Regions from separate parts of the Pseudarthrobacter sp. L1SW genome, predicted to be linked through region 1. Evidence: riboswitches for the same ligand, from Rfam matches in the RefSeq annotation. Region 1 holds a riboswitch; each other region holds the start of a gene.
What was found. Region 1 has a riboswitch for cyclic di-AMP ahead of KTR40_RS03930 (M23 family metallopeptidase). Riboswitches for the same ligand answer to the same signal wherever they lie in the genome.
Positions count from the first base shown of each region.

Region 2: linked by a shared signal. The riboswitch ahead of KTR40_RS10125 (LysM peptidoglycan-binding domain-containing protein) and the one ahead of KTR40_RS03930 (M23 family metallopeptidase) in region 1 are both predicted to bind cyclic di-AMP.
Region 3: linked by a shared signal. The riboswitch ahead of KTR40_RS03350 (hypothetical protein) and the one ahead of KTR40_RS03930 (M23 family metallopeptidase) in region 1 are both predicted to bind cyclic di-AMP.

Region 1 covers NZ_CP078079.1:824,735-830,999, reverse strand. Annotated here, with positions in the region: gene KTR40_RS03930 (M23 family metallopeptidase) at 33-854, opposite strand; cyclic di-AMP (ydaO/yuaA leader) riboswitch at 865-1,108, opposite strand; gene KTR40_RS03925 (metal-dependent transcriptional regulator) at 1,228-1,920, opposite strand; gene serC (phosphoserine transaminase) at 2,201-3,331, shown strand; gene KTR40_RS03915 (DUF3027 domain-containing protein) at 3,425-4,063, opposite strand; gene KTR40_RS03910 (cold-shock protein) at 4,070-4,453, opposite strand; gene KTR40_RS03905 (hypothetical protein) at 4,679-4,912, shown strand; gene KTR40_RS03900 (helicase-associated domain-containing protein) at 4,923-6,265, shown strand, end outside.
Region 2 covers NZ_CP078079.1:2,206,792-2,213,056, reverse strand. Annotated here, with positions in the region: gene KTR40_RS10140 (ribonuclease Z) at 1-842, shown strand, start outside; gene KTR40_RS10135 (hypothetical protein) at 839-985, shown strand; gene KTR40_RS10130 (YdiU family protein) at 982-2,457, shown strand; gene KTR40_RS10125 (LysM peptidoglycan-binding domain-containing protein) at 2,609-3,442, opposite strand; cyclic di-AMP (ydaO/yuaA leader) riboswitch at 3,446-3,639, opposite strand; gene KTR40_RS10120 (lytic transglycosylase domain-containing protein) at 3,995-5,335, shown strand; gene KTR40_RS10115 (TraR/DksA C4-type zinc finger protein) at 5,356-5,715, shown strand; gene KTR40_RS10110 (DNA alkylation repair protein) at 5,712-6,265, shown strand, end outside; gene KTR40_RS10105 (DUF1810 domain-containing protein) at 6,265-6,265, shown strand, end outside.
Region 3 covers NZ_CP078079.1:689,101-695,365, reverse strand. Annotated here, with positions in the region: gene KTR40_RS03355 (HAMP domain-containing sensor histidine kinase) at 1-588, shown strand, start outside; cyclic di-AMP (ydaO/yuaA leader) riboswitch at 684-844, shown strand; gene KTR40_RS03350 (hypothetical protein) at 850-1,563, shown strand; gene KTR40_RS03345 (glyoxalase superfamily protein) at 1,560-1,964, opposite strand; gene upp (uracil phosphoribosyltransferase) at 2,011-2,646, opposite strand; gene KTR40_RS03335 (phosphatase PAP2 family protein) at 2,659-3,444, opposite strand; gene KTR40_RS03330 (nucleoside deaminase) at 3,527-4,033, shown strand; gene KTR40_RS03325 (glycosyltransferase family 4 protein) at 4,030-5,262, opposite strand; gene KTR40_RS03320 (6-carboxytetrahydropterin synthase) at 5,267-5,668, opposite strand; gene KTR40_RS03315 (zinc-binding alcohol dehydrogenase) at 5,672-6,265, opposite strand, start outside.

The DNA.
Region 1 (6,265 bases):
TCACGACGATCTGATAGTTCACCGTCATTTGACTAGAGCCAGCCGGTGGGATCGACTACTTCACCGTTGACCTGCACCTCGAAGTGGAGGTGGCAGCCAGTGGAGGCGCCCGTGGTCCCGCTGAGGGCAACAACGTCCCCGCGGGAGACCGTCTGCCCTTCCTTCACGCTGAAGGAGGAGAGGTGGTTGTACGTGGTTTCCAGTCCGTTGCCATGATCCACCACAACGCGGTTTCCGCCGCCGAACTGGTGCCAGCCCACGAAGGTCACCGTGCCGGTGGCGGCAGCGAGGACGGACGTGCCGCACTGGGCCACGTAGTCCTGGCCGCGGTGGAAGTCGCCTGAGCCGCCAGTAATGGGGCTGACGCGGTAGCCGAAGGGGGATGCCGTGGTCAGTGTGGCCAGCGGCGCGCCGAGGCTTCCGGCCGAGGCGGCCCGTGACACAGAGCCGGCGGACTGGGCACTGAGCAGCTGCTTGAGCTTGCCGTCCGGATCCGCCTGGGTGACGACGGCCGAGCGGCTGAAATCGATCTGGGCGCCGGCCTCCGCTGAGATCTGGGGCTGCGGAGTGACGGCTGAAGCTGCGACCGGCGTGACACCGGGAGCGTTGTTTGCCATCACGGGACTGGTGGCCGGCACTGTCACGGTCAATACCAGGCCTGTGGCGGCGAGTGCGATTCCGGCCTTTTGGCCGATCCCGCTGGCTGCCGCGAACTCGGTGACCTGGCGGAAGGGACCACGACGGCGGCGCGCATCACGGTGCGGATCGCGGGGGCGTTCCGTGGTGATGACTTCGACAACCCGCGGCGTCGCAGCGGGTACCGCGGCGCGGCGGCGTCCCCTGGGGGTCTGCATGGACAAGAAGGGTTCCTCTCTGGAAAGCCTGCGAAGTTAGCTGTCGGATTCGGGTCAGAGAGTTCAAAGACCCGGTCCGCCGTAAGCAAGCTTCGGCACAGGAGGTATCCACGGAGGATCCTTCACTGGAAGAGGCTTGCTGCTGACGGACTTCACCCCAAGGCAGTCCCCCGGCTGCCGCTTGTGGTTCCCCCGCCTCTGCCAGTAATGACTCGTGCACCTGGTCCGCTGGCAGAGCTCGGCTCCGGATCAGGTAACGCTTTAGTATCAACGCTTGGGTTTAACTATAGGGCCATAAGTCCCAAAGTAACAATTCCGTTATCTTTGCGTAACCGGCGCCCAATGGGGTAGCCCGGAGGGCCCCAAGCCGCCCCTAGCGTACGGCCACGAAGACGTGCGCCGCGACTTCGGGCGGCAGTTCCAGGGCCCCTTCGATGCCCGGGACGCGGACCGAGATGTACTCCCCCACCCGCTCCAGCGATACGGAGGCGCCGGGCCGGATTCCGCCCTCATCCAGCTGGACCAGCAGCTCGGGTTCCACCTGGATCGGCTCAGCCAAGCGGCTAACGGTCACTTCCGAGGCCGGGCCATAGGACTTCATGGCCTCAAGCAGGCTGACGGCCGCGTCCGCGGAGGCCTGCGCCTGGCCGCCAAGGGCCGCCAGGCCGGGGATGGGGTTGCCGTACGGGGACTCGGTGGGGTGGTTCAGCATTTCGTAGATGCGCCGTTCCACCCGCTCGCTCATCACGTGCTCCCAGCGGCAGGCTTCATCATGGACGTAGGCCCAGTCCAGGCCAATGACGTCGGCAAGGAGCCGCTCGGCCAGCCGGTGCTTCCGCATGACTTCCGTGGCGCGCTTCCGTCCCACTTCCGTAAGTTCAAGGTGCCGGTCCCCCGAAACCACCACCAGCCCGTCCCGTTCCATCCGGCCGATGGTCTGTGACACAGTGGGCCCGGAGTGGCGCAGCCGCTCCGCAATCCGGGCGCGGAGGGCTACGATGTTTTCTTCCTCAAGCTCCAAGATGGTCCGAAGGTACATCTCCGTAGTGTCGATCAGATCCGTCATCCAGCTCAGCTCCTCGAGCGCAGTACCTTGCGTTGTCCCACCGTACCGCCTTCACATGCGGCGTGGTCCGTTGGAAAGCTTAGCCTATTTTGAGTTTGTCCGAATAGTTGACGGCGAGGGCGGGCCCTGTCTCAATGTCTGGACTATGACGGTCCAGGTTCCCGCTGAAACAGCTGTTCGGGCAGAATAAGGGAGGGCCCGGGTCACAGTCGCCGCCGACTGCCTGCCGTCCACCATCCGTCCGGACCAACAGCCCGTCCACGCCGAAATTGGAGCACCTGTGAGCGAAAACAGCATCACTATTCCCGCCGACCTCCTGCCCCAGGACGGGCGGTTCGGCGCCGGTCCGTCCAAGGTCCGGCAGGAGCAGATCGATGCTTTGTCCGCCGCATCGAAGACCATCCTGGGAACGTCCCACCGGCAGGCCCCCGTCAAGAACCTGGTGGGATCTGTACGCGAAGGCCTCAGCCAGTTCTTCCGCGCACCCGAAGGCTATGAAGTGGTGCTGGGCGTCGGCGGCTCCACGGCGTTCTGGGACATCGCCAGCTTCGGCCTGGTGGAGAAGAAGGCCCAGCACCTCTCGTTCGGTGAATTCGGCTCGAAATTCGCCGCGGCCACCAACAAGGCGCCGTTCCTGGATGCCTCCTCCATCATCAAATCCGAGCCTGGCACCCGCCCGGCCGCACAGGCTGAGGCGGGCGTTGACGCCTACGCCTGGCCGCAGAATGAGACGTCCACCGGCGTTTCCGCCCCCGTGAAGCGCGTGGCAGGAGCGGATGAGGGCGCCCTGGTCCTTGTGGACGCGACGTCGGCTGCCGGCGGCCTGGACGTCGACGTGGCGGAGAGCGACGTCTACTACTTCGCCCCGCAGAAGAACTTTGCCTCCGACGGCGGGCTCTGGCTTGGCCTGTTCTCCCCTGCTGCCCTGGAACGCGCGGCGCGGATCAAGGCCACGGGCCGCTGGATCCCGGACTTCCTGGACCTCCAGACAGCCATTGACAACTCCCGCCTGAACCAGACGTACAACACCCCGTCACTGTCCACCCTGGTGACCCTGGACGCCCAGGTGCAGTGGCTGAACGGGAACGGCGGCCTGGACTTCGCTGCGGCGCGGACTGCTGATTCCGCCGGACGCATTTACAGCTGGGCCGAGACCTCCGAATTCGCTACGCCGTTCGTCGCAAACCCGGACGAGCGCTCCAACGTCATCGCCACGATCGACTTCGATGATTCCGTGGACGCAGCAGTGGTGGCCAAGGTCCTGCGCGCCAACGGCATCGTGGACACCGAGCCGTACCGGAAGCTGGGGCGCAACCAACTGCGCATCGCCACGTTCGTGGCCATCGAGCCATCCGATGTCTCCGCCCTGCTGGCCAGCATCGACTACGTGGTGGGCGAACTGCGCAAGTAGGACTGCGCAAGCAGCGGAAGTGCCTTAACGTACGACGGCTAACGTACGACGGCGCCGCCCGGGATCATCCCGGACGGCGCCGTTCGTGTGTGGTCAGTAAGTCCGTGCGTCGTCGTCAGGCTGCCCGTCGTCGTCCGGCTGCCCGTCGTCGTCAGGCTGCCCGTCGTCGTCAGGCTCCCCGCCCCCGGGCACCTGGCCCTGTTCAGGTTCCTGTGCCTGGGCTGGTTCCTGGCCCTGTTCATGTTCCTGTGCCTGGGCTGGTTCCCGGGTCTGTTCGGGTTCCTGCTCGTCCTCGGGGCGGACGCGTTCTGCCCACGGCACCCACTCCGGGGCAAGGATCGAATCTTCCGACGGCAGCAGGCCGAGTTCGTTGACCGTGACCACCTTGGAGCGGGAGTTGCGGGTCAGCACCGCATACCATTGCCAGCCCAGGTAGCCCGGCAGCCTGGACTCAAACAGATGGGTCACCAGGCGGTCGCCTTCGCTTTTCGCCGCGAGGTGCTGGCCGATTGTTGCCGCCGGCGTGATGCCCTCGATGGCGGTGCGGGCCGTGTCCACGGCTGCAGCCAGGAAGGCATCGGGCTTCCCCGTCCGCCACACCGGAACTCCCGCGCGGCGCCTGGACACGGCCTTAGCCCCCGCAGCTGCAGGGTTGGCAACGGCAGCACCCCCCGCCGTCGGACCGTCCTGGTCCGGGGCGGCCGGCACCGGCTGTTCAGCTTCCGGGTTCATCGGCGCCTAAACGTCCAGCTCGTCGGCAACCTTACGCAGGGCCGCGGCGATGGCCTTGCCCTTGTTGCCTTCCGGGTACTTGCCGGCGGAGAGCGTTCCGGAGAGATTGTCCAGCACGGTCACCAGGTCCTGGACCAGCGGGGCGAGTTCCTTGGCGTTCGGCCGTTTGGCCTTGGCGATCGAGGGCGTCTTGTCCAGCACGCGCAGCCCCAGGGCCTGGGCGCCCTTGCGCCCATCAGCTACCCCGAATTCAACCCGGGTGCCGGCCTTGAGCTCTGTTACGCCTTCGGGCAGCGACGATTTGGGCAGGAATACCTCCTGGCCGTCTTCGCCTGCGAGGAACCCGAAGCCCTTGTCCTTGTCATACCACTTGACCTTGCCGGTAGGCACGTAATCAACCTTCTTCGTTCTGACGTCTTCTGACACGGCCAGCCCTCACCGCATCCGCATTGCTGTGCGGGTTTAGGGCATGACGGCTGTAACCGTGTTGGTCTATCCCTCAAGGTTATCCTGCCCGCCGCCCTATTCATGCTTTCAATGGCTCCGTGCAGCCTTCCGGCGGCACCCTCCAACACCATTCACTCCCGACGCTGCAGGAGCGGTAGCGTTACGTCCATGACACCCTCGCGCTACCGGCGTGCCCTGATGATCCTCGCCGCGGCTGTCGCCGTGCTTTCCCTGGTGGCGGTAGGCGCCGTGATGGCCCTTGCCTTCGCCGGCTCCGTGGCTCCGGCCTGGGTCACCTACACGGCGCTGTACGGCCTGCCCCTGGCCTTCCTCCTGATGCTCTTCCTGGTTCTGGACAGCGTTGCCGGGCGCCGCCGGGCAGGAAACGCGGACCGGCGGTAACGTTGGACTGATGTCCCTCATTCGTGCGTTGAGCAAGGAGCTGGAGGCACGCAGCGACGATTCACTGCGTGCGCTGTTCGATGCGCGGCCGGACCTCATCTCGCCCCCTGTTCCGGACTTCCCTGCCCTTGCCGCCCGGGCAAGTGCCAGGCTCAGCGTGCAGCGGGCGCTTGAACGCCTCAACCGGCCGCAGATGCAGGTCCTCGAAACCCTCCACCTGTGCACCAATACGGATACCGGCCACAGCGCGTCCGCTTCCGGGCTCCGCAAGATGATTTCCGGATCGTCGGCAGCCTCTGTGGAGCGGATCCTTCATTCGCTGCAGGAACTTGCTCTGGTGCACCGCGCCGAGCCGCCGCACGGCACCCCCGCGTCCGCGGCGAAACAGCACTACTACCTCCCGGTGGGTTCGCTGAAGGACGTGGTGGGCATCTATCCCGCCGGGCTGGGCAGGAGCTACACCGAACTGGTCCGCCTCCAGCCGGCCTTCGCCCAGCGCGCCGTGCAGCTGGTGTCCGAGCTGCACCGCAGCGGTGTAGCCATCCACGATGCCACCACGCCAATGGAGGCAGCGCTCGCGCTGCAACACTGGACGTCCTCCCCGGAGGCCCTCCAGAGTATTCTGGCCACCGCCCCGGAGCGGACGACGGCGCTGCTCGCCAGGTTCCGGAACTGGGCCATGGGTGCCGTCCCCCAGGCGCAACGGAAGGCCTCAATCACCACGGAAGGATCCGACGTCGGGCCCGTGGACTGGCTCCTTGCGCGCGGCCTGCTGGTGCCGCTGGACGCGGCGCACGTCGAGCTGCCGCACAGCGTGGGGATCTCCCTGCGCGGCGGTGCGGTGATTGACGATTTCACGTTGTCGCCACCGGTCCCCCACCTCGGCCGGACCTCGGCGGCGCTGCGCAGGAACGCAGCCCTCAGTGCCATCTCGGAGACGCTGCGCCTGGTGGGCGATCTGCTCCACGCGGTAGGGGACCAGCCGCTGGCCACGCTCCGCAGCGGCGGAGTGGGGGTGCGCGAGATGAGGCGTTTGGCCGAACTGCTCCGGATCGACCTGCAGCACGCCGGGGTCCTGCTGGAGCTGTCCGCACTGGCCGGCCTCATTCGCCTGGACGTCGATTCCTCCTGCTGGGTCCAGCCTCCGCAGCTGGAATGGCTTATCCTCCCGCGGCAGGAACAGTGGCTCTGGCTGGTGAACGCCTGGCTGTCCAGCGAGCGCGTGCCGTCCCTGGTGGGCCAGCCCATCACCGGAACGCGGAACGCGCCGGCAGCACACCGTTCCGCCTCCGGAAGCACCATCATCGCGCTGTCAGCCGAAGCGCAGCGGCCCGATGCCCCGGTGGTCCGCAA
Region 2 (6,265 bases), 1.4 Mb from region 1:
CCCGCATCTGCCTTACCCACGTCCATGGAGACCACTGTTTTGGGCTGCCGGGAGTGTTGTCCCGTATGGCCCTGGACGGCGTGGCGCACCCCGTCCACCTCCACTACCCGTCATCCGGCGAGGACGTGGTCCGCGCCCTCGTGTCCGTCAGTTCACCGGGAATCGACCTCAGGCTGCAGCCCCACGGCGGAAGCGGTGCGGTGTCCGAAGGCCTGGACGTCCGGCCGCTGAAGCACCGCATCGAGACCTACGGCTACCGGCTGGCGGAACCGGACGGCCGCACCCTCCTGCCGGAGCGCCTCGCCACAGCAGGAATAGCGGGCCCCGCGATCGGCCGCCTGCAGCGCGAAGGCAACCTTGCCGGTGTCCGCCTCAACGACGTCAGTATTCCGCGGCCAGGCCAGCGCTTCGCTTTCGTGATGGACACAGCGCCCTGCCCGGGCGCCGAAGAGCTGGCCGACGGCGCCGACCTCCTTGTTGCGGAGGCCACCTTCAGCGATGACGACGCCGGGCTGGCGCGCCAGTACCGCCACCTCACCGCCGGGCAGGCAGGGGAACTTGCTGCGGGGGCGGGCGCTGGGACCCTCGTGCTGACGCATTTTTCCGCGCGGTACGGCGACGACGCCGGACCGCTGGCGGCCCAGGCCAGGGCCCGCGCGGGGGACACCACCGTCATCGCCGCGCAGGACCTGCAGCGCGTGCCCTTTCCCCGGCGGCGCACCTGGCCCGGGACCCGCTCCACTGCGCCTGAACAGTCCACCGCGCGTGAACGGTCCACTGCACCGGAACCCTCCGCTGCACCAGGGCCACGCCATTCAACAACCCCTGGAGGTCACCCATGAACGCCGCTTCCGACGAACTGCCCGGTGTCACCGCCCACGGCAAGGAACCCACCCTCACCCGTGTGCCTGGCCTGCCGGCGTCCGTCGTCGCCGGTTCTGCCGTCCACCGCCGGACAGACGGCGGAGATAGGGTTAACCCATGACTGCTGCAGCAGAATCAACTGTCGCCTTCGAAGGCCGTTTTGCCCGCGAACTAACCGAGCTGGCCGTTCCGTGGCAGGCGGAGGAAGCGCCGGATCCCGAGCTGCTGGTCCTCAATGACTCCCTGGCCGAGGAGCTGGGGCTGGCGCCCGACTATCTGCGGACGCCGGAAGGTGTGCGCCTCCTGCTGGGCAACTACGTTCCGCCGGGCGCCACCCCCGTTGCGCAGGCATACGCAGGGCACCAGTTCGGCGGCTACTCGCCACTGCTCGGCGACGGCCGGGCGCTGCTGCTGGGCGAACTTGTTGGCGACGGCGGGCGCCTGCGGGATGTGCACCTGAAGGGTTCCGGCCGCACACCTTTTGCCCGTGCGGGTGACGGCCGTGCCGTCATCGGGCCCATGCTGCGGGAGTACCTGGTCAGTGAGGCCATGCATGCCCTGGCCATTCCCACCACGCGCGCCCTCGCTGTCGTGGCCACGGGACGGCCGGTGCGGCGGGACACGATGCTGCCCGGTGCAGTCCTGGCCCGGGTGGCCAGCAGCCACCTCCGGGTAGGCAGCTTCCAATACGCCCGGGCCACCGAGAACATGGACCTGCTGCGCCGCTTGGCGGACCATGCCATCAGCAGGCACCACCCTGGGGCAGCCCGCTCCGAACACCCCTATCTTGCACTGTTCGAGGCAGTGGTGGCTGCCCAGGCAGACCTGGTGGCCAAGTGGATGCTGGTGGGCTTTGTCCACGGGGTCATGAACACGGACAACATGACCATCTCCGGGGAAACCATCGACTACGGGCCCTGCGCTTTTATGGACGCATTTGATCCCGCCGCCGTGTACAGTTCCATCGATGTGGGCGGCCGCTATGCCTACGCGAACCAGCCCGTGGTTGCTGAGTGGAACCTGGCCCGGCTCGCGGAGGCCATGCTGCCGCTCTTCAACGAAGACCAGGAACAGGCTGTCGGCCCCGCCGTGGAGGCCCTGGGCAAATTCCGCGGCCAGTACAGCGATGCCTGGTTCAACGGCATGAAGGCAAAGATTGGATTGCCGGCAGGCTTGGCCGGGACGCCCGAAGGGGACGCGGCGTCGGACCTGGTGGACGGCGTGATCGGCCTGCTGAAAGATGGGCCGGTTGATTACACGCGGTTCTTCCGGAACCTTGGCCAAGCGGCCCGGGGCAATTCCAGGACTGTCCGCGGTATGGTGCTGGACCTCGCGGCTTTCGACGCCTGGGCTGAACGCTGGACCGCGTTGAAGCCCGACGCCGAACTCATGGACAGCGTGAACCCCGCCTACATCCCCAGGAACCACCTGGTGGAGGAAGCGCTGGCCGCCGCCACCGAGGGGGATCTTGGCCCGTTCAACCGGATGCTTGAGGCTGTCAGGTCCCCGTTCCGGGAGCGCGAGGGGCTGGAACGCTACACGGAGGGACCGCCCGAGGACTTCGGCAAATACCTGACCTTCTGCGGCACCTAGCGGCTGCGGGGCAACAGGACGCCCAGGAGGCCTCACCGGAAATGGACAGGGGCGGCAGCCGGTAAACCCGGCTGCCGCCCCTGTGTGCACGGCGGGCCTGCCGCTACTAGCAGGACATGCCGCTACTAGCAGGACGTGCCGCTGCCGCTGGTTACGCTACGCGGACAAAGGATGCGCCGCTCAGCCAGCTGATGGAGTGCACAGCGGTCTGGTTGCCGTTTACGCCGCCGCTGACAACCTGGCCGTCACCGGCGTAGACGCCCACATGGCCGGCGGTGATCACCAGGTCACCGGGGGCGGGGGAGCCCACGGTGGAGCCGTACTGGTAGAACTGGCCGGGGGCCAGGTCGCCTACGGACTTGCCAACAGAACGCAGGGCCTCTTCAACCATGGCGGTGCAGTCCTGGATCTGGCCCACCTGGCTGTAGGCGTTGGCCAGGATAGCTGCGCCGGTGCCCGTGCCGGTGCTGGCGGACGCGTAGGACAGGTTCATCCCCGTGTTGGCCGGTGCGGTGGCAGCAGCGGTCTGGACCGGAGCCGGTGCCGGTGCGGCGGCCGGAGCCGCCGGGGCGTAGCCTGCAGCCGGGATCTGGATCTGGTCGCCGGGGTAGATGACCGCAGAAATGGCCAGTCCGTTGGCGGCCAGGACATCGTTGAGGGTGACGCCGTAGGCGGCCGAGATGGCGCCGAGTGTGTCCCCGGATACAACCGTGTGGACGGTACCGGCTGCGGCGGCGGGGGCAGCAACTGCTGCTGCCGGCGCGGCCGAGGCCTGGACGTTAGTGGTCTCGGTGGTGTCCGGACCGGTCACACCGGCGTGCGCCGGGGCGCCGACGCCGAAGGCAATGCCGGATGCGGCTGCCACGGCGAGTGCCGGGCGGCCCAGGGTCCTGGCTTGGGACTTGGCCGAAACGGCCAGTCCTTCGAGGATGATGGAGCGGGCCGGAGTCGCGCGGTGACGGGCGGTGGTGGAATTTTTTGACACAGTAGATCGCCTCTCCCATGCCTGCGGGGTGAGCTGTCGGGTTCGGGTTGGAGATACCCGGCCGGGAGCAACTCCGAAAAGGAACGGAGGCGCTAGCGACTTAACCCCAAGGCCTCAAAGAGGCCGTGGAAACTTGGTTCCCCCGTCCCTGCCAGCTGGAAAGCGATTGGTTCCCGGGTCAGCGGCAGGGCTCGGCAAGCTGAGGGGAATGTCCCGCGTGGGAGGGACACCTGAAGACCATAACCCGGCCCGGCTCCGATTGTCACATTTGGGTAACATGCGAGGCTGTCCTCTCGGTTTACGCCATCGAATCGACTCTTCCTTGCTCCTGCGCTGACCTCGGAAGATGCGGGCGGTACGCGAAGGAAGATGGAATCGTCACAGAGTCATAAACCGTGGGGCGGATGACCTTGCCGTGGACCGCCTTTGGAGGTTCCCTTCGTGGCCGGCCCGGGCGCTCAGCTCGGATGTAATGGGGGAGTGTCTCCGCTGTATAACGATGCAGGCCGCTCATCCTTAAAGTGAAGGTTGAGGCCGGTAAGCTTCGGAACTATGTCGCGTTTCGTTACACATGCCCGGCACGTCCTGCCGGGGGTACTGTTGGCTGCCGCCCTCGCCGGCAGTGTTTGGCTGCCTCCCGCCGGCGCGGCAGAAGGCCTTCCGCCTGGTGATTACCCCTCGTGGGAGGACGTGCAGCGGGCCAAGCTGACCGAGGCCGGTACGGCAGCGGAGATCGGTAGGATCACCGGCCTTTTGGACGGGCTGCAGGCGCAGTCGGAGGCGTTGGGCACCGCAGCCGTAGTGTCCGCCGCCGAGTCCGCAGCGGCTGACGCCGTCCTGGCAGCGTCCACCGCAAGGGTAGGGGCCCTGGCGGAACAGGCGGGGCAGGCCAACGCCGAATTCGTCCGCCACAATAGGGACATCGGAGCCTTGGCCGTCCAGTCCTACAAGACCGGCGGCACGAACATGGGGTTCTTCGTGGCGCTGGACGCGATCGAGAACAACAACGTCCACGGGCTCAATCTGGTCCAGCTGGTGGGCGGCAAAACGGCGGGGCTTGTGGACAAGGCCGCCGCCGCGGGGAGGATCACCGCTTCTTTGGCCGACCAGGAGAAGGCCGCCCGGGCCGAGCGTGAACGGCTGGCCGGCGAGGCGGCGGAGAAGCTTGCGGCGGCCCGCTCGGCCCAGGAAGCCATGGCCCGCCAGCTTGCCGAGGAGCAGCAGCGCAGCGAGGAACTGACCGGGCAATTGGCGTCCCTGAAGGGCACGACGGCGGCCGTTGAGGCCGAATTCCGGCGCGGCCAGGCTGCGCTGGCCACATACCAGGCGGCGCAGGACGCGAAGCGGGCGGCGGCCGAGGAAGACGTGCGACGACGGGCGGCCGCAGCCGCCGCGGCGGCAAAGGTGCAACCTTCCGCCGCTCCCGCTCCGGCGCGTCCGGCTCCTGCCCAGCCGGCACCCCCAAACCCTCCAGCCGGTAACCCTGCGCCGGCGAATCCTGCCCCGCCTGCCCCCGCTCCGCCGCCCGCCGCACCGCCCAGCCCGCCCGCCGTCGTCGTTCCCTCTGCTCCTGCAGGTGCGGTCAACGATCCTGCCGGCGCCAAGAGCTACGCCTCGGGCAGGCTGGGGGCCTACGGCTGGGGATCGGACCAGTTCCTCTGCCTTGCCCAGCTGTGGACCAAGGAATCGAACTGGCTGACCACGGCCACCAACCCGTACTCCGGGGCCTACGGCATTCCACAGGCGCTGCCGCCGGGCAAATACTCCAGCGCCGGCAGTGACTGGCTGACCAGCTACCGTACGCAGATCGAGTGGGGCCTGGGTTACATCCGCGAGCGGTACGGCTCCCCGTGCTCGGCGTGGAACCACTCCGTAGCCAAGAACTGGTACTGACACCGCGCTAGGCTTTTCCCATGCCTGATTTCGAAAGGTTCCGCGTCCTCCTCGAGGAGGAACGGAAGCGGAAGGTGGCTCTGCTCCCGGCGCTCCGCGCCGACATTGCCTCGGCCAACTCTGCGCGCCAGGATTCGAACGTTGACGACGAGCACGATCCAGAGGGGTCAACCATTGCGTTCGAGCTGTCCCAGGCTGCTGCGCTGCTGAAGCAAAGCTCCGCCGGCCTTGACCAGGTGGAGGCCGCCCTGGACCGGATAGCTGCCGGCACGTACGGCATCTGCGCGGTCTGCGGGGAAACGATTGCCGAGGGACGGCTGGAGGCCAGGCCCTGGACACCGTTCTGCATCCAGCACGCGGCCACGGGACGAGGGCGATGAGCGGCGCGCCGGACTCGGTCACGGCCGCCGCGGGGTTCATCGACCGCACCCTGCAAAATGAGGGCGCCTGGTACCGCGCGGACGACGTCGAGGCCCGGCTGGGCGGGGTGCTGGCCTCCTACGGATCCTCCGTGGGGGCTGTGCGCGGAACAATCCGGGACGCCTTGCGGAAGTTCAAGGAATTGGACCACGATGCCGTGGTCCTGCTGGCGTCCGCGCTGTGGGGCCGGCCCCAGCCCGGCGGCAGGCCGGTTTTCGAGCGCCGGCTGGCGGCCGTGGTGCTCCTGCAGTCGAGGGCCGGCCTCCTGCTGCACTCCGACCTGACCCGGGTCGAGGGCTTCCTCCGGTCCGCCGGAAGCGCCGAGTTGGTGGATCCCCTGCTGTCCGACGTAGTGTTGCCGCTACTGGCTGGACTGACAGGACGCGACCGGCAGCGGGCAGGGGTGGTCCTTGCGAGGTGGAGCCGGGATCCGGACCAGCGGCTGCGCCGGGCTGCGGCCTTCATTGAGCAGCAATCCAGCCCTGAAACCCCGCACAAAGGAGACAGCTA
Region 3 (6,265 bases), 140 kb from region 1:
CAAAGCCAGTCGGAACGGATGACCGCCTTGGTGGAGGATCTCCTGCTGCTCGCGCGGCTTGATGAAGGCCAGCCGCTGAAGCTCAGCGAGGTGGACCTGACCCAGCTGGTGGTGGAAGGCGTCAGCGACGAAAAAGTCATGGCTCCCGGGCACACCTGGCGCCTGGAGCTTCCCGACGAGCCGGTGGTGGTCAAGGGGGATCCATCCCAGCTGCGGCAGGTGTTGATGAACCTGCTCTCCAACGCCCGCAAGCACACCCCTCCCGGCACCACGGTGGTCACGGGCGTGGGGAAAACGCCGGAGGGCGCCGCGGTGGTGACGGTAACGGACGACGGCGGCGGCATTCCGCCTGAGTTCGTGGACCACGTCTTCGCGCGGTTTGCCCGCGTAGACGCGGCCCGCGCGGGCACCGCCAACGTTGCCCTCGCCGCTGAGGGAACCAGCGGCCTGGGGTTGTCCATCGTCGAGTCCATCGTCGAGGCCCACGGCGGACGGGTAACGGTAACGTCGCAACCGGGCCACACGCAGTTCACCTTGCAGCTGCCCTTGTTCCGCGGAATGGCGCAAGGCGACGCGCCCTCGTCGTGATCCCCGTTACCAAAATGTGACTTTTGTCCTGCACTCCTGTACCGTCGATAGGGTGCGTTCCGCGATCGGACCGCATATCCCGGGTTGACGCCAAGCTCTGCCACTTCCCGGATTCCTCTTGAGCAACGGCAGAGGCGGGGGACCCACCGTCCCGGGCACTCAATGCCCTTGGGGTTAAGCCTGCACGTGTTTTATCCGTGCGGCCGGATGCCCTCATCCGAACCCGACAGCTAACTCCGCAGGTGTGAGAGGCGATCCATCATGTCAAAGTTCCTTGTAAAACCACGCCCGCTTTCAGGCTCCGACGCCAGCGCTCCGCGCGCAGCAGGCAAAATCCCGTCCTTCGGCCAGCGCGCCGCGATCCTGGCAGCGTCCTGCGCCCTCCTCGTTGGAGTCGGCGCCGCGGGCCAGGCCACTGACACCAGCGCCCGCGTGGCCGCCACTGAAGCGCAGGCCTCGGAGGCCCAGTCGAAGCTGAGCATGGAGCAGAGCGAAATCCGTGCCAACCCCGCGCCTGCCGCCCCGGCAGAGCCGATCAACGTTGTCCCGCAGGCCGCCGAACCGGCTCCAGCCCCGGCCGCGGAACCCGCGCCAGCTCCTGCGCCCGAGCCGGCACCTGCCCCGGCGCCCGAACCGGCACCCGAGCCCGCACCCGTCGTCGCGGTTAACGATCCCGCAGGCGCCCAAGCGTACGCTGCCGGTCAGCTGGCTTCCTATGGCTGGGCACCAGACCAGATGCAGTGCCTGCAGACCCTGTGGACCAAGGAATCGGACTGGACCACCACGGCCACCAACCCGAGCAGCGGCGCCTACGGCATCGTCCAGTCCCTGCCGGCTGAGAAGATGGCCAGCGCCGGCGCCGACTACCTCACCAACTACCGCACGCAGATCAACTGGGGCCTGGACTACATCCAGGAGCGCTACCAGTCCCCGTGTGGAGCACTGAACTTCCACTACGCCAATAACTGGTACTAAACCGAGGCAGCTTGCCCCTCGCGGTCCAGTACGTCCCGGCCCGGGATGTACTGGACCGCCCACCGGTTCCCGTCAGGGTCGGCGAAGTACACAAAATGGCCCCAGTCCTGCACGTCCACATCGCTGACCTCCACCCCGTTGGCCTTCAGCTGCGCATGGGCGGCCTGGATGTCATTGACCACGAGCTGCAGGTTTGAGCCTGTGCCGGGAGGCGCATCCGTGAGCCCTTCCCCAATGCAGATGGAGCAGGCAGACCCTGGCGGGGTCAGCTGCACGAACCTGATGGAGTCGCTGGGCCGCTCGTCGAAATCTGCGTTGAAGCCCACTTTGTTGACGTAGAAGTCTTTGGCGCGGTCCACATCGGACACGGGCACAAAAACGAGTTCCAGTTTCCAGTCCATGCGCACAGGCTAAGCCTTGTGTTGGGAAGCGGGAAAGGCTTGAGTCCTAGCCTGCGATGCCGTACAGCCGGTCGCCGGCGTCGCCGAGGCCGGGGACGATGTAGGACTTTTCGTTGAGCTTCTCGTCGATGGACGCCAGGACAATAGTGACGTTTGCGCCGGAGAGTTCTTCCTCCAGCTTGGCCAGGCCTTCCGGCGCGGCGAGCAGGCAGATGCACGTGACATCGGAGGCGCCGCGCTTGAACAGGAACTTGATGGCTTCGCGCAGTGTTCCGCCGGTGGCAAGCATGGGATCCAGCACGAAGATCTGCCGGTCGGTGAGATCCTCGGGGAGGCGCTCGGCGTAGGTGATGATGTCCAGGGTTTCCTCGTCACGGGCCATGCCCAGGAAGCCCACTTCAGCGGTTGGGACCAGCTTGGTCATGCCCTCCAGCATGCCCAGTCCCGCACGAAGGATGGGGACCACCAGTGGAGTGGGTTTGGTGAACGCCGTGCCCACGGTGGTGCTGACGGGGGTTTCGATGGTGACGGGCTCGGTGCGGACCTCTCGGGTGGCCTCGTAGGCGAGGAGGGTCACCAGCTCCTCCGTCAGCTGCCGGAAAACCGGGGACGGGGTGTTTTTGTCCCGGAGGACGGTGAGCTTATGGGCGACCAGCGGGTGGTCAACAACGAGAGTGCGCATGGGTCAAAACTATCACCCGGCATTACCCTCGCCCCGGTCGGTGTGCCGCCCGTCATGGTGCACCGCGTCGGCCACTACATCCCGCACCACGGGGCGTTCAAACGTGGGCGCAGGGCCTGCGTGCTCGCGGCGCCGTATCAGGTGGAACAACCGGTGGGCCAGGATCACCATGCACACCCAGGCGAGGCCAAGGAACCAGCCGGCCATTACATCGGTCAGCCAGTGGTGTCCCAGGAAAACCCTGCTCAGGCCCATGGCGATGATAAAGATGGCGCCGGCCGTGATCGCGGCGATCCTGGCCCAGAGGATCCGGAACTGAAGGCACATCAGGTAGACCAGGACCCCGATCACCACCGTTGTGTTCAGGGTGTGTCCGCTGGGGAAGGACGGTGTGGTTTCATAGGGCGGCACAGCCTCCGAATGGTCCGGCCGCGCCCTGCCCACCAGGCGCTTGCCCAGGGTGGTGGCCGTTGTGGAAACGAGGGCAGCACCGCCCACCAGGACGATGGGCCGCCAGGTCCTGCTCAGGAATGTCAGCCACGCGGTGAGGATGCTGGCAAGAATGGGCATCCCGATCCCGCCGCCCACGTTGGTAAAGCCCGTGGCGAAGGCATCCACGTCCGGGTTCCGCAGCGATTGGGAGTATTCCAGTGCAGGAATATCGAGGCTCGCCAGCCCTTCCTCGTCCACCACGTTCGCGTACACCTCGGCGCCGAGCAGGGCCAGGGCGACCACCAGTGTTCCCCCAATGATCATGGTCAGCCACAAGGCGGCGTAGGGCTTGATCCACTTGTCCATGCGGTCTCGGACGGTGCTCACTGTGCCTCCCGGCGGCTGGGCGTCACGGGCTTTGGTTATCCCACGAAACTATCATTGAGCCATGGTCTCCGCAGATAAAAAATTCGACGCGTGGATGGGCCTTGCCCTGGCTGAGGCCCGCCGCGCCCTCGCCACGGAGGATGTGCCGATTGGTGCGGTGGTGCTGGGTCCCGACGGCGCCGTGCTGGGTTCCGGGCGGAACCAGCGGGAGGAGCTGGGCGATCCCACTGCCCATGCCGAAATGGTTGCTATCCGCGAGGCGGCGGACCGGCTGCGCCAGCTTTCACTGCTCGACGGCGGAACCGGGGACGGCTGGCGGCTTGCCGATTGCACCCTGGTGGTAACCCTTGAGCCCTGTGCCATGTGCGCCGGCGCCGTTGTCCTGGCCCGGATTCCCCGCGTGGTCTTCGGGGCGTGGGATGAGAAGGCGGGGGCGGCCGGATCCGTGTTCGACGTGCTCCGCGAGCGCCGCCTGAACCATTGGGTTGAGGTCTACCCCGGCGTGCGCGAGGCGGAATGCGCCGGACTGCTGCGTGAGTTCTTCGCCGGGCACCGTACGCGGCTCTAATTCCGGATGGCGTCCAGCACCACGGCCGCTGTGCGGTCCCAGCCCGGCAGCCTGTTCCTGGCCTGAACCGCCCTCTCCCGCCAGGAAGCCCTGGTTGCGGGGTCCTCCAGCCAGCTGCGGAGGACCTGGGCAAGCAGGGCGGGGTTGGCAGGGTCATCATCGGCGGGGAACGCAACCTTCGCTCCTGGAAGCGAGCCGCCGTCGTCGTCCGTTCCCGGCGCGCCGAGGCGCAAGGCTTCAACCGCGCCCGTTCCGTCGCGCACGATAACGGGGATACCCCGGGCGAGCGACTCAGTGACCACCATGCCGAAAGCCTCAGCGCGGGAGACCAGCAGGCTGAGATCCGCCCGCTGCCATGCGCTTTCCAGCGGCTGGCCGGTCAGCTCGCCGGTGAGCTGGATCCGCCCGTCCAGCCCGTTCGCATGAACGGCGGCGCGAACCTTGCCGGTGTACCCGCCGTCTGCCTGGTCCGATCCCACCAGCGATGCCGTCCAGTCGAGGTCCTGCAGCAGGCCCAGCGCCTCAACCACAAGCAACTGGTCCTTGTTGGGCAGGAGTGCGGCGACGGTGACGATGTGGGGCGGCGCGGATCCTCCGGCCAAGGGCGCCGGATCGGTGCCGGGAAGGGCAACCTTGAGCCCGCGAAGGGCGTGGCGCGCCGCCAGGACATCCCTGGCCCAGGTGCTGGTGCACAGCACCCCGGCGGCGGCGCGCAGGGACCTCGCCTCGAGCCCGTGGCGGGCGGGGGCCGGCATGTGGACCAGCACCCAGGTTTCCCGGCCGGCTTTGGCCGCGAACTCCAGCTCATCCGGCGCACCCATGGCGATCAGCCCGTCCACCAGCGTCACGATGCCCTGCGGCCGTGCACCCTGCTGGCCCGCGCCGTGCTGGCTTGTGCCCTGCTGGCTTGTGCCCTGCTGGCTTGCCGCTTGCTGGCCCGCGCCGTGCTGGCTTGTGCCCTGCTGGCTTGCCGCTTGCAGTCCTGCCGCCTGCTGTTCCGCGTCCTGCTTGCCCGCGCCCTGCAGTCCCGCGTCCTGTTCCCAGGCGCCGAGGAGGCTGCCCAGCCGGCGCCGCGCGTGTGCACTGGCTTCCGGCCAGGCGCCGTCCACTGCGATCACTTCGACTTCTGTCCCCAAAGCCTCCAGGCCCTGCACCAGCCGCGCGTTGTAGACGTTGCCGCCGGAATGGTGGTGGATGTTGCCGGGGACCAGCAGTCGGATGCGGGGCACTGGATCAGGCTGCCGGCAGCAGGTCCAGCGAATAGGTGGCCCAGGCGTCCGGGTTCTCGCGCAGGGTGACGTCGATGCCCGCAAGCTGCCCGCCGTCGTCGTCATTCTTCAGCTTGTCCGCAACGGACTGGGCAATGTACTCGGCCAGCGCCTCGGTGGTGCTGAGTTTGCCCGTGAAGTCCGGGTGCTCGTCCAGGTTGCGGTAGTTCAGGCCTGCCAGCACCTCCTCGATCAAGGTGCCGGCGGCGCCGATGTCCAGCACGATCGCGTCATCGTTAAGCGTCCGACGGCGGAAGGACACCTCGGCCACAAAGGTTGCCCCATGCAGTGCCTGGGCGGGCCCGAACGCCTCACGGGGAAGGCTGTGGGCGATCATGAAGTGGCGGCGGACGGTCAGGCTGAACATGGGCTACCTCTGGTCTTCTCGGGTCTGGCGGGAATCTTCGTTCTGGGCGTCTTTGTTTCGGCGGTCTTCGTCGTGGGGGTACTCAATCACGTGGCACAAGGCCTCAAGGTTCCCGTGGGCGAGGTCCTGCACGGTGTCAGGCAACTCGGCGAACGGCGAGGTACCGGTGAGGAAGGTGTCGAAGACGGGGTCCTTCAGCAGCGAGACGGCGAGGTCCAGGCGGTCGGCGCTGGTCCGGCGGTGCCGGCGGGCGCGTGCCACCACACCTACCTGGCTGGCCCTGATGGATAGCCGCCGGGCATGGAAGTCCTCCCCCAGCGGCAGGGTCACCTCCCGGTTGGCGTACCAGGACATCTCGATGACGTCCCCCTCGTCGCCCACGAGCTGCAGGCTCCGCTCAAGGCCTTCCTGGGATGCAGAGCAGTGGAAGACGATGTCGCAGTCGGCCAGGGCGTCATCCGGGTGGGCAAAGTCCACGCCCAGGGAATCCGCCAGGCGCTTCCGGCCCGGATCCAGGTCCACCAGCTGCAGCCGTTGCAATGGGAAGGTCCTCAGCAGGGTGGCAACCATGCCGCCCACAAGGCCCGCTCCCACCAC